3 regions of the Thalassotalea sediminis genome follow, and region 2 is predicted to be linked to each of the others. Evidence: predicted binding sites of a transcription regulator. Region 2 holds the regulator's gene; each other region holds the start of a gene.
The links. The regulator FNR, encoded in region 2, switches genes on or off when oxygen is low (the NO sensors DNR and NnrR bind a similar motif). The targets are predictions, from matches to a motif close to TTGATCTAGATCAA.
Positions count from the first base shown of each region.

Region 1: QUE09_RS00440 (TraR/DksA family transcriptional regulator) is a predicted target of FNR. The motif match lies at 5,434-5,447, and genes of this name have one in related genera.
Region 3: QUE09_RS16660 (GbsR/MarR family transcriptional regulator) is a predicted target of FNR. The motif match lies at 6,645-6,658, and genes of this name have one in related genera.

Region 1 is NZ_AP027361.1:87,624-95,919, forward strand. Features, by position in the region: gene QUE09_RS00395 (ankyrin repeat domain-containing protein) at 1-105, opposite strand, end outside; gene QUE09_RS00400 (BaiN/RdsA family NAD(P)/FAD-dependent oxidoreductase) at 333-1,517, opposite strand; gene ftnA (non-heme ferritin) at 1,676-2,206, opposite strand; gene QUE09_RS00410 (peroxiredoxin) at 2,321-2,794, opposite strand; gene QUE09_RS00415 (putative quinol monooxygenase) at 3,339-3,629, shown strand; gene QUE09_RS00420 (isochorismate lyase) at 3,629-3,931, shown strand; gene gloA2 (SMU1112c/YaeR family gloxylase I-like metalloprotein) at 3,921-4,340, shown strand; gene QUE09_RS00430 (GFA family protein) at 4,352-4,762, shown strand; gene QUE09_RS00435 (HP1242/YdcH family protein) at 4,810-5,061, opposite strand; gene QUE09_RS00440 (TraR/DksA family transcriptional regulator) at 5,073-5,384, opposite strand; gene QUE09_RS00445 (S9 family peptidase) at 5,513-7,792, opposite strand; gene QUE09_RS00450 (DcaP family trimeric outer membrane transporter) at 8,146-8,296, shown strand, end outside.
Region 2 is NZ_AP027361.1:2,078,548-2,086,843, reverse strand. Features, by position in the region: gene QUE09_RS09585 (NCS2 family permease) at 1-392, opposite strand, end outside; gene ttcA (tRNA 2-thiocytidine(32) synthetase TtcA) at 462-1,355, opposite strand; gene uspE (universal stress protein UspE) at 1,493-2,422, opposite strand; gene fnr (fumarate/nitrate reduction transcriptional regulator Fnr) at 2,538-3,254, opposite strand; gene QUE09_RS09565 (sulfite exporter TauE/SafE family protein) at 3,294-3,962, opposite strand; gene ccoS (cbb3-type cytochrome oxidase assembly protein CcoS) at 3,959-4,159, opposite strand; gene QUE09_RS09555 (heavy metal translocating P-type ATPase) at 4,170-6,557, opposite strand; gene QUE09_RS09550 (FixH family protein) at 6,561-7,055, opposite strand; gene rne (ribonuclease E) at 7,237-8,296, opposite strand, start outside.
Region 3 is NZ_AP027361.1:3,687,734-3,696,029, reverse strand. Features, by position in the region: gene QUE09_RS16680 (CHASE domain-containing protein) at 1-2,158, shown strand, start outside; gene QUE09_RS16675 (magnesium transporter CorA family protein) at 2,221-3,189, shown strand; gene QUE09_RS16670 (DUF4382 domain-containing protein) at 3,416-4,393, shown strand; gene QUE09_RS16665 (SLC13 family permease) at 4,559-6,388, shown strand; gene QUE09_RS16660 (GbsR/MarR family transcriptional regulator) at 6,708-7,253, shown strand; gene QUE09_RS16655 (cytochrome ubiquinol oxidase subunit I) at 7,347-8,296, shown strand, end outside.

The DNA.
Region 1 (8,296 bases), 1.9 Mb from region 2:
AAGATACTCTCCTGTAAAATTATCCAAGTTTGTAGCAGCAAATGCGACAGAGAAACCCGTAAATAATACACAAGCCCCTGAAGCCTTTATTAAACCTTTAAACATTTTATTAATCCTTGATAAGTTTTGTTTACGTTTAAGGATATATAGTGAGGAAATGCAAAAAGGTTACAAAAAATTTCTTAACGCTAACTGTCGAGTACCAAATTACTTTCTAACTGATTGATTTTAATGTTGTTATTTTTATGGAAAAAGGCGGCTACCATTGGCTGCTTTTATAATTGGCGTAGATAGAATAAAAATAAGGAGCAAACCTTATTGTCATTACACAATCACACGGTTTGGCCGCAAGCAACACCTTGGCTCCAGCATGCTTGAAAATTATAGCCTCCTAGCCACCCAGTAACGTCAATTACTTCGCCAATAAAGTATAAATGCGCAATTTTTTTACTTTCAAATGTTTTTGAAGAAAGTTCGTTAGTATCAACGCCACCTAAAGTAACCTCCGCTGTTCGGTAGCCTTCTGTACCATTGGGGTTGATTTTCCAGTGATGTAGGTATTCACTCAGTTGGGCTATTTCAGCGTTAGACAGTTGGTTGATCACTTTATCAGTAATTTCTTGTTGGCTTACCATGGCTTCAATAAAGCTTTTTGGTAACACTGTGCTGAGTAAATTTTTTAAAGACTTCTTAGGGTGGTGTTCACGCCAGTGATCTATCAACTTTTCGATTGGCGTATCGGGTAGTAAATTAATTGAGATCGACTGCCCAGCGCGCCAAAACGAAGAAATTTGTAAAATTGCAGGCCCAGATAGCCCTCGATGAGTAAACAGGATATTTTCTTTAAACTGTGTATTGTCTTCACTGGTAACTTCTGTTGGTATACTGATACCCGATAGGCCTTCAAAGCGTTCTTTATCGTGAGGGTGTAGTGTAAAAGGTACCAATGCAGCCAGTGTTGGTAGAACGTTAATATCAAACTGTTCGGCAATTTTATAGCCAATTGGTGTAGCACCTAGCTTGGGCATTGTTAAGCCTCCTGAAGCGACAACTAATGATTGACACTGATATTGTTGTTCATTTGTCGTAACAAGAAACCCTGTGTCGTTTTTTTGCACTGAGAGTACTTCATTTCTAAGTGCTATTTTAACGCCGGCCCAATCACATTCGGTCATTAGTACATCAACAATATCTTGCGCGGAATTATCGCAAAACAACTGTCCTAATGTTTTATGGTGAAAATCTACACCATGGCGCTCTACTAGATCTATAAAGTCTTGAGCGCTATAACGACTTAGTGCTGATTTGATAAAGTGTGGGTTTTGGCAAAGATAGTTTTCTGGGGTAGCATTTTCATTGGTAAAATTGCAACGTCCTCCACCTGAAATGAGAATTTTTCGACCTGGTTTTTTACCCATATCTAAAACGGTGACTGATTTACCGCGATAGCCAGCCGTAGCAGCACACATAAGGCCAGCAGCGCCAGCCCCAATTATTACAACGTCAGTGTCAATCAAGATAAATGCCTAAGAACGATAATTTAACGCATTATAAAAATTATTTTTACCTATCACCAGAAAAGTTCTACTGCAAAAGATGTTTTTACGATTTTATGCTTACCGCTAACATACTAAAAAAGGGCTAAATTAGCCCTTAGTTGAAGTTGAACCTTAGTCTAAGGGGTAGGTGTGTCAGTCATAATGCTCGAGGATCCAGTTTTAGCCAGTTCAGCGAGATCTTTATCAACAAAGAATAAAGCGTGACCATCGTGACCGACCAAATTAATTTTATCGAGTACGCTTTTGAACAATGTCTCTTCTTCATGTTGCTCTGCAACATACCATTGTAAAAAGTTAAAGGTAGAATAATCTTGATTAGTAAATGCTTGGTGCGCTAATGAATTAATACGCTCGGTAATTTCACATTCATGCTGATAGGTTTTTTCAAAAACATCGGCAAGAGACTTAAACTCATGTGGTGGAGCGTCAATTGCCCCCAAAATCGGCATAGCACCAGTTTCACTGACATAGGTAAATAATCGAGTCATGTGATCCATCTCTTCAGCCGCGTGTTTACGCATAAATTCGGCAGCTCCCTCAAAGCCTTGCTCCTCACACCACGCACTCATTTGTAAATATAAGTTAGAAGAGTAAAACTCTAAGTTAATCTGCTCGTTAAGCTTCACGACCATGTCTGGTTTCAACATATTGTACCTCGATAAAAAATTGTCAGTGTATTATCGCGTAAGAAAACGAAGTTTGCAAATAAATACCAATAAAATCAATGGCATATAAATGTAAATTGTTTCTATTTGTGTTTGTTATAATGTTTGTAATATTGATTCGGCATCACTAACGGCAAATTCGCCAGGTTTTTCAACGGCTAAGTGGACTACTTTACCGTGATCGACAATCATGGCAAAACGTGTTGCACGATAACCGCCGAATGCGCCAGTCTCTTTACCCAGACCAAGTGCTCGAACGTAACTGCCATCGCCATCTGCCATCATTGAAATATGCTCTGCATTTTGAGCTTTGCCCCAAGCATCCATAACAAAAACGTCATTGACAGATAAACATATAATCTCATCAATACCCTTAGCTTTTATTTTGTCTGCTAATGCGACAAAGCCAGGCAAATGACTATTGGAACAGGTCGGCGTAAAGGCACCAGGAACTGCGAAAATCACTACTTTTTTATTAATAAAGTAATCGGGTAGCGTATGCGTAATTGTTTCATTATTTACGCGTTGCTGTAACTGGCCTGATGGTATAATTTCATTTGTACTAATCATATATTTCCTTATCAACATGAGTGAGCGGGAGCTTTGTTGGCTTACATAAAAAACCTTTTGAATGGGCTGAACGAGCGCAGTCCTTACAGGCATAGCGTGGCTTATCAACAATACTAGCTAATTCATGTAAGTGTTTATCAATGTCTTTTTTCTTCCATTTGCATAGCGATTTTGCCATAAACCTATACCGGAAACTGTAATGTACTTAGTTTAGTCTATGGCACACTTGAACGCACGGCCTAAGATTACTAACGCGATAAATTTTGTGCTAGAAATGCTTTTAATTGTTGTGATATTTGCGGCGTTTGTTTACCGAGTATGCCTTTTGCTTGCTCTGGCAAATGAACACTTGCTTGGTCGCCTTATTTTTAGTTATATCCAGTTTCATTTAGTTAAACTTAATTTACTTTTGTAGTATTTTGTTTTTATAAACTCTTTCATGTTTTTAAGATAATGGTTGATTACTCAGAAGATGATATGGTGTTTTAATTAAATTCTCTGGTTACAATAATGACACTATTTATCGATACGTTAAGGATGAAACATGGCTATTTATCGAGTGAATCAGTTTTATGCGGCTGAAGGCAAAGGAGAAATGTTAAAAGCATTTTTTGAATCCTTGGTCGAGTATATTATCTCGAGTAAGGGTTGTATCAGTTGTCAGTTACTTCAAGATGATCAAAACGAACTTCATTTTGTCGTACTGGAGCAATGGCAATCAAAGGAAGCGCATCAAGCTTCTTTACAAAATTACCCTGCTGATAAAATGCAAGAAGTAATGCCTTTATTTGGTACACCGCCAATTGGTGACTTTTATACCTTAGTTAAGGAGTAATGGTGTCTTTAGTTCCTGAAAAATGCAAAGGCATGACAGATATTCGGCGTGAAATTGATTACTTAGATCATACTATAATTCAATTGATAGGTCAGCGATTTGACTACGTTAAGGCGGCAGCAAAATTTAAAACGAGTGAAGATTCAGTTAAAGCACCTCATAGATTTGAACAGGTGATTAAGCAAAGGCGAGCCTGGGCTGAAGAGCAGGCGTTGAATCCCGACGTGATAGAAAAACTTTATCGTGATCTTGTCGGTTACTTTATTTCACAAGAGCTCAAGCAATGGCAAAATGAAACATAGCATTAAAACCCCAGAAGATGGTATTGGTTTAAATGGGCTGCATCATGTTGCAATTATTTGCCAAGATTACCAACGTTCGAAAACCTTTTACGTAGATTTACTTGGATTGGCCGTGATCGCAGAATATTACCAACCAGAAAGACAATCTTACAAATTAGATTTGGCGTTACCAGATGGTAATCAAATAGAATTGTTTTGTTTTCCAACAGCGCCAGCAAGGCTGAGTTACCCTGAAGCTCAAGGGTTACGGCATATAGCTTTTTGTGTTGATAAGATAGATAAGGTTGTTGCTGCCTTAATTAAGCAAGGCGTTAACGTTGAACCTATTCGTGTTGATGAATACACGGGGAAAAAATTTACTTTTTTTAAGGATCCTGATGAACTTCCCATTGAAATTTATCAAGCGTAGTCGAGGAATATATGTATAAAGGTAGTTGCTTATGTGGTGAAGTACAGATCACAATTAATGGCTCTATTGAAGATATCATTCATTGTCATTGTTCACTATGTCGAAAAAATAGTGGTACAGCATACGCCACTAATGGGTTTGTTGCGCGTAAAGACTTTTCTATTGTTGCAGGAGAAGATGCACTAAGTCAGTTTTCATTTAAACCCCAACGTATCCGCCACTTCTGTAAATATTGTGGCTCACCTGTTTATAGTGAAAACCTAGATGATATAGATCGGTTAAGATTACGACTAGGTATTGTAGACTCGGCAATAAAAGAAAAACCTATTTCACATAACTTCGTTACATCAAAAGCAAATTGGGAGGATATGGATGCAAGGTTACCAAGATATGAAACGTTTGAACCGTCAAGAAAAAAGTAGAAAGGTCGTTGCTTAACAACCTTTCTATGGTTACAAACAAAGGAGCGCTATGCGCTCTGTTTTGCTTCTTTAAGTAACGTAAAGAGTTGGTCTTTTAGTTGTAAACGCTGTACTTTTAGTTTTTCTAAATGGTCGTCACTAGTGTGTTCTGCGCCTGTTTCAATGCGATGTACCGCATGTTCAACTTCGTCATATTCTTTAAATAACCGTGAAAAATGTCCATCGTTCATTTTCAGCTGATGAATTTCTGTTTTGTACTCTGGAAATTCGTGATGTAAGTCGTGTTTTTCTATTTGCATGTAACTCTCTCTTATTGTGCACACTCAATACAAGTTGTTGTGTAGGGTAGCGCTGCAAGTCGTTCTGGTTTGATAGGTTCTTCACATTGTTGGCAAATACCATAATTACCACTATCTATTCTTTCCAATGCTTGATTGACTAACGACAACTCTTGTTTGGCTTCATGGTGTATTTCGTCAAGTACTTCGTCATTTTCACGTTCAGTAGTTTGCTCGGCAAAATCTGCAGAGCGACCTTTTTTAAAGTCTGCCTCAATAGCGGAAATACGTTTACTTAACTCTGCTTGCTTTTGCTTTAACTTGTGAGATAGCTCGGTCGTCATAATTAACTCCTTTGTTATCTATATCCTAGCGTATAAACGCTAAAGATATTTGATCTAGCACAAAAAAGTGCAGGAAATAAAAAAGGAGCTTTATGCTCCTTTTTTATTTCATTGGTTTAATGTGACTATTAATTTAGTGTAGTAAAACTATACTCTTTAGGTGGTGTCACACCTTTTAAATGTTCGACAAAATAATCCCAACGTTTACGTAGCATAAACGGCTCACGGGCAAAACCATGACCGCGGTTAGGTAACATGATCATGTCAAAGTCTTTATTTGCTTTAATTAAGGCTTCTACAACGACTAGGGTGTTGTATGGCGGTACATTAGTATCGGTTGTACCATGAGCAATCAATAATTTACCTTTTAAACGATCTACAATGAGTTGATTTGCTTGGCTATCATAATTTGTTGTGCCATCTTCATTTTTTACTAACATGCCATGCCACTTTTCGCCCCATTCGTCCGCGTAGTTTCTATTATCGTGGTTACCTGCTTGAGACACTGCAACACTATAAAAATCTGGGTACATTAGCAGAGCTCGTGTTGAAGCAAATCCACCACCTGAGTGTCCCCAAATACCAACATTACTGTCGTCGATCCATTGATGCTTTTCTGCAAGCTGTTTTATCGCTGAAACTTGATCGGGAATACCGCTATCACCCATGTTGCCATAATAGAACTCATGAAATGCTTTAGAGCGACCAGGTGTGCCTAATGCGTCTATTTCGATAACAATAAAACCTAGCTCTGCAATTGCTTGGTTATCACCACGAGATGCACGGAAGTGCCGGCCACGAATTGAACCAACTTGTGGGCCTGGATATAAATAGTTAACCACAGGGTACTTTTTCGTTGGGTCAAAATTACTTGGCTTATACATTAAACCGTAAATGTCATGTTCACCATTTCTATCTTTAACGATGAAAGGTTCTGGTGCGACCCAGTTATTGTCTTTCAATTTATCGATATTCATTGTTTCAATAGCAAAGCCTTTGCCATCTACAGTACTACGGACATAGCTTTTTTCAGGTGTAATATAGGTTGATACGCGATCTAAAAAGTACTTTCCATCTTCACTTAACGTAATGCGATGATGCTGTTTCTCTGGCGTTAATAACGTTAATTCAGAACCATCTAACTTAACACGGTATAAATAATGAAAGTAAGGATCGCCACCTTCTCGGCCTGCGCCAGTGAATAAAATGGTACCATTGTCTTGATCAACATGTAATAGAGAAATAACGGTCCAATCACCACGGGTTATTTGCTTGTTCAGTTTGCCTGTTTTTGCGTCGATGAGATAAAAATGTCCCCAATTCGAGCGTTGTGAAAACCATAGAATTTCATCTGATTTATCGAGGTATTGCCAGCTAACACCCTGAACGCCTGATTCAAAAAATGTTTCTTCTGTTTCTGTAAAAAGTGTTTTCACTTTGCCAGATGTTGCATCAGCGAGGCGAACAGTTGCTTTTTTATGATCACGAGAAGAAGAAACAAAAGCAAAATGAGAACTATCTGATGCCCAACTGATGTCTAATAAGCTACCGTCACGAGCAGCCACATGGTCAGTAATCGTTGAACGATGTTCATCTGGTGCCATGTCTAATGGAATAACTTTAGCTTGGTCAACGTCTATCACCACTCGATGAATTTTGAATACATGCTCATCACCAGGTAAAGGGTACTTCCAGACATCAATGTTTGGATGACCAACTGCGGTAGAAACAATACCCATTTCGCCCACATTGCGTCCGTCATGTTTAAAGGTAGTCAGCTTTTTTGAATCAGGAGACCAGGTAACCACAGGTTTGTTACTACGAACCCAACCTGCATTATTAGTCGCGTAGCCGAAATCTTTAACGCCATCGGTTGTTAGTTGCGTTTCTGTGTTGTCTTTCAAAGTACGCATCCAAAGATTATGGTCACGAATGAATACCGCTTTACTGCCATCTGGCGAGATAAATTCTGTACGCTTTACTGACGCTGTATCTTCTTTACAAAGGTAGTGATTCAATGAGCATTGGTAGTTCGTTCCTTTGTAACGCAGTTTCAATTTGTCGTCTGCTGTAAGTGTGACGCGATAAAAAGGTAATTTATTTTGGTCTACGTCACTTTCTGAAATACGCGCCAGTGATTCGGCAAGTTTTTGGTGATCAAATGCGAGTGACTTTGATTGTGTCTTGGTATCGACCTTAAAGAAACGCAAACCTTCCGCAGTTTGGCTTCTATACAATAACACATTGTTGTTTGACCAATTTGGATACTCAACTGTACCCGTAACTAATTTACTGGTTGTGCTCGAAAGTTGTTGTTCTGCTCGCTGATAATCAGTGATTGTAACGTCTGCATGAGCAACGTTAGACACTGATAATATCACCGCTGCCAATGATAAATACTTGTTCATGGTGAGGGCACCCGTTTCCTAATTTTTATGATTAACGTGGTTTTATTCATTTTAACGTAAGAGCTTAACACAGAATATTGCTGCATTTGCGCTAGCAGTCGACCAAAAGGCATGTATTTACGATAAGTTGGTTCGTTGACATTAATTTAACAGTGTACTTTTCTACTTCAGATACGACTAAAGTCTATGCTTAATTGTCTGCTTTATAGACTTAGGTCTAATTTCTAAATCAGCGATTAGTCTCTACCGTTATACAAAGAAAAATAATAACAGTACACAAAATAACGATAAATAGCCGAAAGATTGTTCAGTTTTCTCTCTCAGGCTATACACACGAAATGGGGAAAGTAAAAATGCACATTCGCAAAGCCGGTTTACTGGCAACAGGTCTACTAACATTCGCTGGAACAGCGCATGCAGGATACGAAATCAAGCTGTCTGATGAAGACAAAATTACCTTTGGTGGATATATTCAAGGTGATATCCGTTATATTGATGGTAATG
Region 2 (8,296 bases):
AGAGAGTGTGGAATTGAGTTTATTATCCACTCTCTAATATTAAATAAACTTAAGATAATAAATACACAGCCTGAAACAAAAACGGCGGCAAGTGCAACTTGCCAGCTGTAGCCCATATCGAGTACAACCGTATAGGTAAAAAAGGCATTTAATCCCATCCCTGGCGCAAGAGCGATTGGGTAGTTAGCAATAAATCCCATGACGAAGCAGCCTATGGCAGCAGCGAGGCAAGTCGCTACAAAGACCGCATTTTTATCCATACCTGCGTCAGCGAGCATTGCTGGATTAACAAAGATGATATAAGCCATCGTTAAGAAGGTCGTTATACCGGCAATACATTCTTGTTTAAAATTTGTATTATGAGCAGATAAGCTAAATAAACGTTCTAACATAATTATTCACTGTAGTAAGTAGAAGGAACAGTGAGTCGCCTTCCTAATGGTTACTCGATTGTTTGTGTATTAGATATTTGATACATCAATAATTAATGATTCATCTATGTTTGTAGATGAAACGGTCTCTTTCGAAAAATCATAAGCTTCTCTTGGTGTTTCACGATCAAGCGGTAAATTTACGAAATCAAACAAGGTGTTATCTGCTAATTGACTAGGACTTACATTGCTAATAGATTTGAATATATTTTCTATTCTACCCGGCGTTTGCTTATCCCATTGCGTAAGCATGGCTTTAATGTTTTGACGTTGCAGGTTTTCCTGTGAACCACATAAGTTGCAGGGAATAATAGGGTATTGTTGAATATCAGCAAAGGCAACTAAGTCTTTTTCACGACAATAGCTCATTGGACGAATAACAACATTGCGATTATCATCGGAGCGTAATTTTGGCGGCATGGCTTTTAATTTAGCACCAAAAAACATATTTAAAAATAAGGTTTCTACGATATCATCCATATGATGGCCTAAAGCAATTTTAGTGGCGCCAATACTTTCAGCAAATGAATACAACGTGCCTCTGCGTAGGCGTGAACAGAGCCCACATGTGGTCTTTCCTTCAGGAACTTTTTCTTTAACGATTGAATAGGTGTCTTTATCAACGATGTAATAAGGAATATTCAGTGATTCAAAATAGTTTGGTAATACATGCTCTGGAAAACCAGGTTGCTTTTGATCAAGATTAACGGCGATCACATCAAATTTGATTGGTGCTGACTTTTGTAAACTCAACAAAATATCGAGCATGGCAAATGAGTCTTTACCGCCACTGATCGCAGCCATAATAACATCACCTTCTTCAATCATATTGAAATCGGCAATCGCTTTACCTACTTTACTTCGTAGTCTTTTTTGCAGCTTATTGGCTTCGTACTGGTTTTTGCGATTATCGATATTTTTCATCATTTATTGGCATGTCGTTTAAAAAATGGTGCGTATTATAAAGAGATTATCTAGTGATGATAAGTAAAAAAATAACCAGCAACGAATGCTGGTTATTTTATTTATAAAAAACTTGCTTATCTTACATTGCAATTATGTTAACTTTGCAATGGTGAAACATAGCCTTCTGGTTTTAACGCTAAAACATCACAATTTAATCGATCAATAACATGTTCAGCTGTGTTACCGATCAAAGCAGCGGATAATCCTGTTCGTCCAATTGTGCCTAGTACCACGAGCTCAGCATCAAGTTGTTGTGATATTTCGTCAATAACATCTTCAGGAAGACCTTCTTTTACATGTGTATTCCCAGCGTCAATATGATACTTTTTCGCATGTGCAGTCATGGCTTCTTCATGGTGTTGACGCATAGAGTCGTTATACTCATTAGCGTTAAATTCTGGTATCTCTATGGCGATATTAACGGGTGTACCCGGATAAGAATTTACTAAATGAACATTACCATTAATAATCGAACCTAGTTGCACCGCTTCTTGTGTAATTATATCGTTAAGAGAGGTATGTTCAATTTCTTCACTACCCACATTAATAGAAGCAACAATATTACCGTTCTCAGGCCAGCTATGATCTTTAACAAGTAATACCGGGCACGGACATTTTCTGAGAATATGCCAATCAGTTGGTGTAAATATTACTGATTTTAGCTTATCGTGTTCATGCGTGCCTTTGATAATAATGTCAACGTCGTGATGAATTGCTTGTTCAATTATTGGTTCGAAAGGACGATTGTGCCAAACAACTTGATGACGTATTGATATACCTTGAGGGTTTTCAGTGGCAATAATATTTTCTAACCACTGCTTTCGGTCATCGATTAATGACTGGCGCATTGCCTCTCTTTCTTCGCTAGACAACATCGTGGTCATTTCATAGGAGAAATCATAAATAGATAAAAATGCGGTAATACTTCCATTTGTTTTTTGTGCAAGCTCAATCGCTCGCTTTAACGCTTTTTGTTCTTCGGTCGTTGGATCTATCACCGCTAATATATTTTGATACTTTTCCATATTATGACTCCAAAATAGTGTCTTTATTGATCAATTATAGTGATTATAAGAAGAACCGCACTTAAATTAATTGTTTTAAATCAAAGCTTGAAATAAAAATTGTACAAACAATCCTTTAACCTGCACTTTCCACTAATTTATCCAGATCTACAATGGTAATAAATTTTCCATCAACGTTTATGATACCGTTTTTATGGAATCTATTGAGTAAACGACTTATTGTTTCTACCGTTAAACCAATATAATTTCCTATATCACTTCTCGTCATTGTTAATCTAAATTCTGTTGCAGAAAGGCCACGATCTTTATAACGATTACTTAAACTTGATAGAAATGTGGCTAATCGTTGCTCAGCATTTTTTCGGTTTAAGAGTGTTAACATTTCTTGATCTGTTTTAATTTCTGCACTCATCATTCTTAAGATTTGCTTTTTTAGTTTAGGCATCGTATTTGATAGCGCGTCAAGCGTATCATATGGAATTTCGCAAACCATAGATGTTTCTAATGCCGTAGCAAAGCTTGAATGTTCTGAAAGTGCGATGGCTTCAAACCCCAATAAGTCACCAGCAAGATGAAAACCTGTGATTTGTTCTTCACCACTTTCGTTTACGGTAAATGTTTTAAAGGTGCCAGATCGTACAGCATACAATGATTTCATTTTATCGCCATCATGAAATAATTGCTCGCCTTTATGAATAGGGCGCTTTCGATCGATAATTTGATCCAACGTTTGTAGCTCTTGTTCATTAAGAGAAAAGGGTAAACAAAGTTCACTAATGCTACAATTTTGACAATGAATATGTTGTTGACCTGAACACTGATTGTTATACATAACGTCCCTAGGTACAGCTATTTGATTGCTCGAATAGTATTAAAACATGACGTGATATGCAAACTTTAGTGTAATGAGTCCATAAAAGATTAAGCCTATCGCAATTAAACGCCTGACCCAGCGTTTTTTAAAGAATAACGTCAGGCTTTGAAACCCCAATGAAACAGTGAGTAATGCGGGTAATGTACCAAGACCAAAGAAAAACATGATGCCCATACCGCTAACTGCACTGCCGGATGCAATAGACCAGGTCAGTGTAGAATAAATTAACCCACAAGGTAACCAACCCCACAACATGCCTAGTCCTAACGCCTTAGGCATTGAATTAATAGGTAATAGACGTTTGCTTAATGGTTGTAATTGTTGCCAAAAGCCACGTCCGAGTTTTTCCACATGATTAAGCCAAAATAGCCATTGACCAATGTATAGGCCTAAAAGAATAAGAAAAATACCCGCAATGACTTTTAATATAATAACTGGAAATCCAAGCGCTTGTACGCCCAAGGAACCTGTCCAACCGGCAATGAGACCAAGGAAGGAATAGGTAATAATGCGTCCTAAATTATATGCTGAGATATAATAAAATGACGTTTTACTTTGTTTCTCAACGGCAGCGGTTAACATAGTTGAAATACCACCACACATGCCAATACAGTGTCCCGCGCCTAGTAAGCCAATTAAAATAGCTGAAAAGTAATCAAGTGTCATTTGTCGCGAAGGTCATTTTGATCGTGTTCAGGTTGAGGTTTACGATCATTTTTATTTTTGTCTTCTTCAAACAAAATACTTAAACCTTGCTTTTCTAGGTCATCGAATTGATCAGATTTTACCGCCCAAAAGAATATATAAATGCCAAGTGCAGTTAAGAGAATTGCTATTGGGATTAAAACGTAAATTACACTCATAAGTTTCTGTCTATTTTACTTTTAATAGGCGTAGTGAATTTGTAATAACTAATATCGAGCTTAACGACATACCAATAACTGCCATATAGGGAGTTATGTAACCACATACCGCCAATGGAAGTACAATAGCATTATAACCAAAAGCCCAGCCATAGTTTTGCCAAATAATAAGTTTTGTTTTCTTCGCAATATTGCGTAGTAAATTGATTGAATTAAGTCGATTACTTAATAAAATTACATCTGCGCCACTTTTTGCAACTTCAGTACCACTGCCCATAGCAATAGATACATGTGCTGCACCAAATACTGGTGTGTCATTAATACCATCTCCAATCATAGCGATGGTATAGTTATCTTGCAGTGCCTTTAATGTGTGCATTTTATCTGTTGCTGTTAATTGGCTATGTACTTGTTGCAGTTGCAATGCTTGTTGTACTTTATTACAGCCTTCTTGATTATCACCCGACAGCATTATCGACGCGATATTGTCACGCCTTAATGAATCAATAACGTTTTTTGCGTCATCTCTTATATTATCGATAAGTGATATAGCGGCAATAGTTTTGTTATCTATCGTGATGATACATGCATAGGAAGAAAACTGTTGTAGTTCAGTATTATTTAACAGCCACTTAGGTTTACCTATTTTAACTTGCTTGCCATCTATAATCCCAGTAACACCGTTACCAGCATCTATCTCTACTTGATCACTGATAATTTTAAAGTCACGATAACTTGCGAACGCTTTCGCTATAGGGTGCTCTGAATGCGCCTCGATACTCGCTGCGTAAGCTAATATCGTCGATTTGTCATAATCATTAGTGAGTAACTTTACTTCAGCGATTTCGAAGTCGCCTGTTGTAAGTGTACCTGTTTTATCAAAGGCTATGGCATTAATTTCTGGTACGGTTTCCATAACATGTGAAGATTTCACCATGATACCTGAGCGGTTTAAACGGGTGGTTCCACATGTTAGTGCAGTGGGAGTAGCTAGTGATAATGCACAAGGGCAGGTTGCTACTAATACTGATAAGGTAATCCAAAAAGCTTCTGAAGGCATGTGTTGTTGCCAATAAATGGCAGTGCCAATAGCTGTTAGTAATATTGTTGCGACAAAATACTGTGCAATGCTGTCAGATAGTTGTGCAATTTTTGGTTTATGCGCCTGCGAAGCTTCGCTTACACGAATTAGTTGGCTTAAAAATGATGCATTGCCGGCTTGTTTCACTTCAACGAGTAAGTTGCCATCGCCATTAATGGTACCTGCAAATACGCTATCGCCTACTTGTTTGTCGACAGGCATTTGCTCCCCCGAGAGCATTGCTTCATTGATTGGGCTTTTCCCTTGAGTAATGACGCCGTCTGCTGGGATCACTTCACCAGGTTTTACAATGACGATATCTGAAGGGATAAGCGTGCGTGCAACAACGTATTCTTCTGCACCTTCAGAAAGTTTAGTTGCAGTCATTGGCATTAACTTTAGTAAATTTGCTGATACTTCTGCCGCTCTATTTCTTGCTCTAAATTCTAAAAATTTTCCGATAAGCAGTAAAAAGGTAAACATAGAAACAGATTCAAAATACACTTCACCTGTTTGATAGATCGTTGCCCATGTACTGGCAATAAAAGCTAAGATGATTGCGATAGATACTGGTACATCCATTGATAAGCGTTTAGCCTTTAAAGCATTGAATGCCCCTGTATAAAAAATAAATGCGCCATAAGTCACGATAGGAAACGTAAGAAATAGACTCGTATATCTGAGGTAAACCTCAATATGTTCATCCATATCTGAGAATGCGCCAAAGTATAGGCCCACAGCTATCATCATGACTTGCATCATTAAAATGCCAGAAATACCTAAACGTTTAATAAATGCTTTACTTTGTGCTTTATTAGATTTTTCAACGTCATTTGCCTTAAAAGGTAGCGCGTGATATCCCACTTTTTCTATGGCAATTAAAATATCGCTAAGTTTTATGACATTGTCATTCCAACGAATGTTTGCTCTTTGTGTTGTTGCATTGACACTGATACTGCTAACACCAGACAGTTGATTAATCTGCATTTCAATTAACCAAGCACAAGCGGCACAGCTGATACCTTCTACAGTTAAAATGGCTTCTTTAAATTCACCATCTTGATAGATAAACTCACTTTGTAAGCTTTCTTCATCAAGTAATGTGCGTTTTTGTAACTGTTCAGGAATTAACGCTTCACCTTTTGGTGCTGATTCAGTTCTAAATCGATAGTAATCTGTTAATTGGTTGTCAACAATGGTTTGAGCAACTGCTTCACAGCCAATACAGCACATTGGTTGAGGGGTATTATCGATAGTGACAAATGCAGAGAAGCCTTTAGGGATGGCTTCTCCACAATGGAAACAAGATGTGTTCATAGCTTAATTAGCTTCGATAGCTTTAGGTATTATCTCAATAAAATCAGATTGTGGTAACGTAATAACGTTTTGTATTTTCCAATGCTGTTCAAACGGTGTAATCGTTACACGCCACTTTCCTGACACGTCCTGCTCAACAAATTGTCGATAATTACCGGACGCATCTGGTGTAAGTGCAAAGTAAAAATCTTTATCTTTTAAGGTCGAATGATAAAAATTAACATTTAACAATGGAAACTCTTTGTCTATACCTGTTGGTTTTATTACTAACTCTTGCTTATCAAGTTTTAACTCGAATTTCATACCGAGTTTTTGCGCAAGTTTTATTTTAGAAATTTCTAAATTTATTGCTTTACCTTTTTTGTAATAATCACCAACAACTAATGGATCTGGATCCGTATTGGCGATAATAACCGTTGTTATACCTGCGACAACGGCCGAAAAAGGAAGAAAAAATACAAGCCAAGCCCAGGGCTCTTTATACCAAGGTGTTTTCATGAAGTAATAACAGTTACTAAATAATGTCGCTATTATACTGATTTTAAATAGATGAGACTATTGAATTAAGTGTATTTGTTACTTTAGATCAAATTCCATAGTGAACAAGAAGCGCTTCTGCTTGCTATCGCTAAAAAAAAGGCCAGCATATTGCTGGCCTTTTAATATGACGTAATACGTATTACGCTGGTTTTACCGGACCAGACTGGCTTTGATTTGTCGCATGAGCACGTAAAGCTGACCTTCCTGAAGAGGCTACTTTCACACGGTCTTCACTATTAATAAACGCTGTTGGAATTTGACCAACGTTATGGTTTGTTAATGGTTTAAACATCTCTGCAAAAGCATGTCCTTTTATACGCTTACCACTGCTGTTTTCTTTAGCGTTTGTATTTAACGGTGACGCTTGTTTTACAATCTCTTGAATAACAGGCTCAACCTTATCAGCTTCCTGGTTATCCGTTACATTTTCTACTGTTTCACTAACCACCTCGACAGTAGTTTGGTTATCAGCTGGCTTTTCGCTAGATTCAGAAGCTGGTTGTTTCGCTTCTTTTACCGTCTCATTTGTAGGAGTAGAAACTTCCGTATCTTGGTTACTATCTGTAACTTTGTTTATTGAAGGTTCCACCGTTGTCGACGTTTCAACACTTTCTTGTGCTTCATCTTTTTGTAGCGGTTGTTCAACACTTTCATCCGTTACTTCATTTGATGTTGTCTCTGCTTGCGCTGAGTTTTCCGAAACAACAGGTGCTACCGGTTGTACTTCGGTTGCACTATTGGTTGAGGAAACGTCATTATTATCTTGAGCTACTGGTGTAGCTTCATTTGCTGGCTCTAAAGGCAAGTCCTGTTGAATTTCAACGTTTTTATTGTCTTGCGCAACCGCTTCTGGATATCGGGCTTCTACTGGATCAAGTGTTGGCTCGTTATTAACTTGCTCATTATTACTGTTTTGGCGTCTACGTTGGCCGTGAGAGCGTAAATGCCTTGGAGAACGTCTATTTCTAGTACGTTCTTCTTTGCCTTTTTTTGCATTTACGTCTTCAGTAGATGTTTCAGTTGTCGCAATTTCTTGAGCATTTGTAGCATCTTTAGTTAAATTTTCTTTAACTTTCGGTGTCGTTTCTTGTGCTTTTGATGGTTTTTTCGACGCATTTGCAGGTGACTTTTTAGTGTCTGCCTTTTCCGCGTTATTTGTTTGATCAGCTACACGTACCTTTTTGCGTACATTACGACGT
Region 3 (8,296 bases), 1.6 Mb from region 2:
TATTAGAATTATCACTATTGCAGCGACAGGTTTCTTGTTTATATGCGTGCTAGTGCTCACAAGCTTCTTTATAGAATTTTCCAATGAAAATAGTGAAAAAATCATATCTAGAGAAACAAAAGTTGTTGAAAGTAGTTTATACCGAGAGCTTAATAAAAGTTTATTGCAGTTACAAACATTGGCAAACTTCATTCAAAGCCACCCAGTATTAACACACAGCGAATTCCAAAGTTTTACCGCAGAGGAGTTAAGTAAAAACTCAGCCATTCATGCTATGTCATGGAATCCGCTAATTAATCCACAGCGAAAGCAGCAAGAAGAAGCTGCGTTGAAAGACATTTATGATGACACGATTAAAATAAAGGGCGAACCTATTGATGCTGGCGACCCCATTGTTTATGTAAAATATATTGCACCTATGCAAGGTAACGAGAAAGCGCTTGGTTATAATGTTTATTCAAATAATGCGCGCAAACAAACTATCTTAAAGGCGACAACTAGTTATTATTCTCAAGCAACGCCAATAATTACGTTAGTGCAATCGAAGAAAAGCCAACCTGCATTTTTATTGTTTATTCCTGTGTTTCAAGCGGATACTGATGACAACGCTAAAATTAGAAAACGCGTTAGAGGTTTTGCAACTGGCGTTTTTTTAGTCAATGAAATAATGGATAAAACGTTCGATTTTCATAACAATAAACTCTTTAAATATGAACTCTACGAGCGAGGCGCAACTCATTGGTTTGCGGGCAATACTGAAGAAAAGAATATCCGTTTAAGTGATCGGGAAGATGTTAAAACCATGCAGTTTTTTCACTCTGGGCAAACGTGGTTTTTAAATTTGGCGCTTAATCAGTCATATTTAAAAGTTAAACAAAGCCGCTCACATTTTGTCTTGTTTATTTTTCAGTTTGGTTTGGTTGTTTGTATAGTTGCGATGGTGTTATTGATGAACAATCGACACTTAGTACTTAATAATTTAGTTGAGAAAAAAACGCTATCCTTGCATCAGGCGGTACAGGTTTCTAAAGAGGCAAATCAAGCCAAAAGTCGCTTTCTTGCGAATATGAGTCATGAAATACGTACGCCGCTTAACTCTGTCGTTGGTTTTTCTCAAATGGCGCAACACACGGATGAACCACAAGAGATAAAGGAATATTTAAGCAAGATTGAAGTGTCTTCCGATATTTTGCTTAATTTGGTTAACGATATTTTGGACTTTTCCAAAATAGAGGTCGGTAAACTTGAGTTATCTATGCATCATTTTGATATGCACGCGAGTTTACAACGCATTGCCACTATTTATGAAACAATGTCTGCAAATAAAGGGTTGAAATGGCAGCTAATTGATGAAATCCCTGCCAATGTTTATTTTATTGGTGATCAAGCTCGCATTGAACAAGTGTTAGTTAATTTATGCAGTAATGCAGTGAAATTTACAGCTACCGGTTCGATAACGTTGCAAGCTAGCGCTAAGTTAGAGGCAAGCGGTTCAGCACAACTACTGATCAAGGTAATAGATACGGGTATCGGTATTAGCAGACAAAATCAACAAAAGCTCTTTACTGTTTTTACTCAAGCTGATGACTCTACTTCTCGTAATTATGGCGGTTCTGGTTTGGGGCTCGCAATTTCAAGAGAGTTAAGTTACCTCATGGGGGGGAATGTCACTGTTTTTAGCGAGGAAGGAAAAGGCTCTGAATTTACCTTTACTGCCACATTGAGCGTTTCGTACGATAAAGTCGCCCAAGTTGAAAAAGCACCTGAGCAAGATTTTTCAATGCTACGCGTATTAGTGGTCGAAGATAACCGTATTAATCAGGCATTAATTAAAACGATTTTGAGAAAGCAGAATATTGAACCAGAAATTGCTAACAATGGCCAAGAAGGTGTTGAGGCTGTTAAAAATCAGCCGTTTGATGTGGTGTTGATGGATTGCCAAATGCCGGTGCTAGATGGTTATGAGGCAACCAAGCAAATTAGAGCGATAGATGCGTATAAAGAGTTACCCATTATTGCTTTGACTGCTGATGTAAACTCTGAAAGTGTTGAATATGCCAAACAGGTAGGGTTTACAGAGCACCTCACTAAACCAATAAATGTTGATAGATTACTGACATGTTTTGCAAAAATTATTGCAGATAAAACTGAACATTGACGGCAATTTAATGGCTAACATAATTCATCGCAAACTTTTGTGGTACTACAGGATTAAAAGTAATGATTAGAACCTTGTTAATTTCCAGCACTTCTACTGAGATTGGTCAGGAAGAGCTCATTGAGCGTTGGCAAAATAATGAAGACAGCACGTTATGGCTTGATTTAGAAGGTTTGGACAAAGAGAAAGAAAAACAGATGTTAATTTCTTTAGGTTGCCACCCGTTAGCCATACAAGATGTACAACGTGAAAGACACCCCCCGAAAATAGAATTATTTGATAACTATATTTGTTTATTATACCGAGGGTTTGTGCGTTATGACGACGTATTAGATTTTGAACATCTACAGTTAGGTATGTTCATTGGTCATCGTATATTAATCACCTGTCATCGTGAGTGTTCTATCGCTATTAATACGCTTTTTCATGAAAAAAGCGCTAAGTTTTTGGCGCGCAGTCCTGTGCATTTAGCGTTACAAATCTTTCATTCCAGTTGCGGCAATTACTTACAACAGTTGTTTAGCTTTGAAGCACAGTTAGAGAAAATTGAAGATCAATTTCAATTAAGTGGAAACGACAAAATGATGCGGGAAATAACGTCTTATCGTTCACAGCTTGTAAAAATAAGGCGTACCTTTAATTATCACGTTTCTATTGGTGAATCATTAAATAACTTCCTTGAAAATGACGAAACGACGTTAATTACACCGGAAGAAATTCATACCTTAACTGATCTTAGAGAGCGATTAGAGCGACTGTTGAGTTTATCGCAAATGTATTACGATATTTGTGGTGATCTGATTGATGGCTACATGTCTGTAACTTCGCATCAATTAAACGCAACAATGCGAGTGTTAACGGTGATCACTGCGCTTTTTGTGCCTTTGACCTTTCTCGCGGGTATCTACGGTATGAATTTTGAGCACATTCCTGAGCTTAAGTGGGCTAATGGTTATTTTATTTTGCTCGGTGTGATGCTTGTTATTTCTGTGGTACTTGTTGTCGTTTTTAAAAGAAAAAAATGGCTATAGCTTTTTAATCTTTTGCTACTTAATTACGAAGCTAGTGAAAAACACAGTGTCAGCCATCGCTAGCATTGCTTTGAAAGTATAATAAAAATAAAAGAATACCTTTATAAATACTAAATTTTTCGTATTTAGCCTAAAACATTACTGAATATGCCGCTATAATGACTTTATGCCAAAACTAAATAGTTCTATTAAGTCGTTTTAACTAAAACTTTTCAAAGAGGTACTTATGATAAGTAAAAAGGCATTATTTTCTTTTGTTTCTGCATGTGTATTTTTAGCTGCATGTGGTGGTTCATCGAGTAGTAGTGATGGTTCTACTAATGTGATTATCGATTCACAGGCTACGACGACGTTTTCATTGGGGGTTAGTGATGCACCTGTTGATGATGCCGTGATTGTTGCAATTGAAATTGGCAGCATTAAATTGATAAATACCGATGAAACAAACGGTAAACAAGAAGTCATGATTGACCAGTTTACTAATGACATGGGGGAAGTCGTTGACTCAATTCAAGTAAACTTGCTCGATCATCAGGGCACTAGTCAACTGAAAATTATTGATGAAACACAAAACGTAACGCTAAATGTCGGTGAATACACGATGGAGCTCAATGTTATTGATGAAGGCTCTTATGTAATGCTTGATAATGATGCAACAGAATATGCAATAAAAGTCCCCAGTTCACGCTTACGATTAGGTGCGTTTATGGTGACGGAAAACGCACAACAACAAGGCGAAGTACCTGCCTACACTATTGAGTTTGATTTAAGACAATCTCTGGTGCAACGTGGAAATGATCCTGCTAAAAATGGCTTTATTATTAAGCCGCATGGTGTGCGTATTGAAGGTGCTACGGGATCAATTAGTGGTTTAATATCAGCCGAAAATACTAATTTAGGTGCTTGTACTGTTTATTTATATGAAGCGGCACCTACTGAATTGGGTGATATGTTTGATATTGAAGATACAACCTTCGCAGGAGAAGTGCCAACAGCTACTGCGCCTATTGCAACGGCCAAAGTAAACGATGATAGTACTTATAGCATAGGTTTTGTCGCTGAAGGTAATTATACTGTCGCGTTATTTTGTGGCGTTGAAATTGACGATAATGTTCAATATGACGGCTTAGTTATTCCTTCACCAGAAGGTAATATGGAAACAGTAGATGTGGTTGTGGGGCAAGAAACTACAGTAAACTTTTAACTAGGTTTAGTGTGAAAAAAGCGAAGCAATTATGCTTCGCTTTTTTACTGAATGTACATTAGTAGCAATAACTCATTAACTTATTTTTGTTACTTTCTCGCCTTTTAGTGAGTCGAATGCTAACGTTGATTAAAAGTGCTCATTAAATTAATCAACGAGTTGAATGTGACCATACCAGACATTCCCAATAACCATGCGTTAGCCATGTTAGTACTAACTGTGATAGCACTCTATTTTTTTAGACGAGAAGATATCCCCTTAGAAACCTCATCTCTTGCGGTACTCGTTATACTTTGTATGATTTTTACCGTGTTTCCATTCGATTTAAATGGTCAGCACTTGGAGCCATCATCATTGTTCTTTGGTTTTGGCCATGAAGCGCTGGTAACAGTGTGTGCATTAATGATTATTGGCCATGCGTTAGTGCGAACAGGGGCCTTAGTGCCGGTTGGCAGAAACTTAGCAAAACTGTGGAAAATTAGCCCTGCAATATCACTCTTGGTAACACTCATCATCGCAGGTGCCCTAAGTGCCTTCGTTAATAATACGCCAATTGTTGTGTTACTTTTACCTATCCTAACGAGTGTGGCACTTAGAACGAAAACAGATACTTCTCCAATGCTATTACCTATGGGCTTAGCCACGCTGGTAGGAGGGATGACGACAACGATCGGCACCTCAACTAATTTGTTAGTGGTGAGTGTTGCCAGTGATATGGGCTTACCGCGTATTGGTATGTTCGATTTTAGTGCACCCGCGATTATCGCTGCTTTTATTGCGATTGCCTATTTATGGTTAGTGGCTCCCAAATTACTACCACAACGTGCCGCGTCTTTACCTGATACATCGCCACGACTTTTTAGCGCTTATTTAAATATTAATGAAGATAGCATTGCGAATGGTAAAACAGTCGCAGAAATACTCAAGTTAACCGACGATCAAATGAGTATAGAATCAATACAACGTAGCCCAGATTATCGTAGTATTCGCCCTTTTCCTGATACGGTGCTTAAAGAAGGTGACAGGCTTCATATTCAGGAACACCCAGAACAACTTAAAGAGTTTGAAGCTGTTTTACAGGCTACCTTGTTTTCTGGTGCTCACAAAGTTGATGAAGATCATCCTCTGAATGCTGAAAAGCAAAAGTTGGTGGAAATTGTAGTGATTCAAGCGTCTAATTTAGTCGGCAGAACGCTTAAAGATGTTCAATTTGCGAAACGTTATGGCATATCGGTTCTGGCGCTGCACCGGAACGGTAAAGCAATGGATATAGGTCGAAGAAGTATTGGCAACGTTATTATCCATGCTGGTGATGTATTACTCGTGCAAGGAGACGCCGACCAAGTCGCAGAATTAAAGCGTTCGCAGGGCTTTTTAATTATAGATGGGGCATCAGATTTACCTTATTCGAAAAAAGCGCCTATCGCATTATTCGTGCTATTTCTTGTTGTTGCGGTTGCTGCCGTGGGTATTTTGCCTATCGCTATCAGTTCACTGTGCGGCATATTAGTTTTGTTGATTACTAAGTGTATTGATTGGAGTGAGGTGTCATCAGCATTGAGTACGCAAGTGATTCTTATTGTTGTTGCATCATTAGCATTAGGTTCCGCGATGATGCAAACAGGTGGCGCTGAATATATTGCACAAGTGTTTGTTGCCTTTGCGGTTGATTTGCCGCCTTGGGGTATTATTGCGTCGTTAATGTTAATGCTCGCTATTTTAACAAACATCGTGTCAAATAATGCCGCAGCGGTCATCGGTACACCAATAGCGATATCCGTTGCAAATCAGTTATCGTTACCCGTTGAACCATTCATACTTGCTGTTTTGTTTGGTGCCAATCTTAGTTATGCGACGCCGATGGCTTACAAAACAAACTTACTTGTGATGAATGCCGGTGGTTATCAGTTTTCTGATTTTATTCGCGCCGGTATTCCACTTATTATTTTAATGTGGCTGTCATTGTCTTTTCTATTATATATGTTCTATTTTTAGTGGTCGTGTTGAGTCTTAAGACGCCCCCTTTTTGTGTAAAAATATCTACCGATCGATAATTAGCAATGCTGATGTAACATTGGAATGAGTCGATATTTTCCAATCTAGCGTAAATGTTAAGTAGTTTTTAACCAAACTTAATGATTATCCTTTTTAGTCGAAATGGCTTAGCAACATGAGAAATTATTGCCAATAAAGCATGGAATACAGCTTTAACTAATGCGTCATTCTTATTAATAATTGTCGTAAATTTAACTTGATCTAGATCAAAAATCATTCTAATATTTTAAACGTTCAGAAATTATTGAAAGTTTAAAATATGAAGTTGTCACCTAAAATAGAAAGTTTTGTTATGCATTGTGGTGAAATGGGCAGTCGATGGGGGTTTAATCGTACGATCGGCCAAATTATGGGCTTATTAGTGATGAGTGAGCAAGCATTGTCTGCAAATGAAATTGGTGAAACGCTAAGTATCTCGCGCGGTAATGTCAGTATGGGCATTAAAGAGTTGCAGTCTTGGCGGCTAGTCAATGTTCAGCATATTGCTGGGGATCGTAAAGATTACTATATGCCGTCTGGGAGTATTTGGGCGCTAGCAAATCGCATTTTTGAGGAGCGTAGCAAACGAGAGGTTGATCCAACACTGTCGTTATTACGGGATTCATTACTTGATGAACCGGCTAATCAGCAAGAGGCTTACGCATTAAAACAAATGGACGAAATACACGACTTGCTTGAAACCATAACTAAATGGGCGCGAGAACTACAAAGCGTTAGCCCAGAGAAACTAACCACGTTAATGAAGCTTGGCTCCGGTGTTGTGAAAATGCTCGACTTTAAAGATAAGATTGTAAAGTCTAAGTAAGCACTAAAATTTTATTAAATAAGATTATTTTTTAGACGCAATACGTTTATTGCGCCTTAGGCTAACTCACGCCAAATTCGGCAGAGGTACGTTATGTTAGACACAGAAATGTTATCGCGTATACAGTTCGCGTTAAATATTAGTTTTCATATTCTCTTCCCAACCATCACAATTGCAATGTGTTGGTTCTTAGTGTTTTTTAAAGTACGATTTGACCAGACACAGCACCCCGTTTATATGCGCGCTTATCGATTTTGGGTTAAGGTGTTTGCGCTAACTTTTGCGCTTGGTGTGGTTAGTGGTATCACAATGTCTTTCCAATTTGGCACAAACTGGCCAGGGTTTATGGAAAAAGTTGGCAATATTGCTGGGCCGCTACTGGGCTACGAAGTACTTACGGCTTTTTTCTTAGAAGCGACTTTTCTTGGCATAATGCTCTTTGGCATAAAAAAAGTACCACCGAAAATTCATACGCTTGCGACGATAGTTGTCGCATTAGGTACCACGTTGTCAGCCTTTTGGATCTTAAGTTTAAATTCATGGATGCAAACACCTACAGGGTTTGAAATACGAGACGGTATTGTTTATCCGGTAGATTGGTTTGCTGTGATCTTTAATCCGTCTTTTCCTTATCGCTTTTTTCATATGTTGTTGGCATCAGGTTTAACAGCTTCTTTCTTAATTGCCGGGTTAAGTGCTTATCGTTTATTAAAAGGTGACAATAAAAAAGCGCCCAAACTCACTTTGAAAGTCGCGGTAACTGTGGCAGCGATACTTGCACCATTACAAGCGTTGGTTGGTGACTTTCATGGCTTAAATACGCTTGCGCATCAGCCACAAAAAGTGGCTGCAATGGAAGGCGTGTGGGAAACAGAAAAAGGTGCACCGTTATTATTGTTTGCTATTCCAGATGAAGAATCTCGCAGTAACCACTTTGAAGTTGGTATACCAAACCTCGCAAGCCTAATTTTAACTCACCAAGCTGACGGTGAAATAAAAGGTTTAAATGAATTTGTAGGTCAACATCCACCCGTTAAACCCGT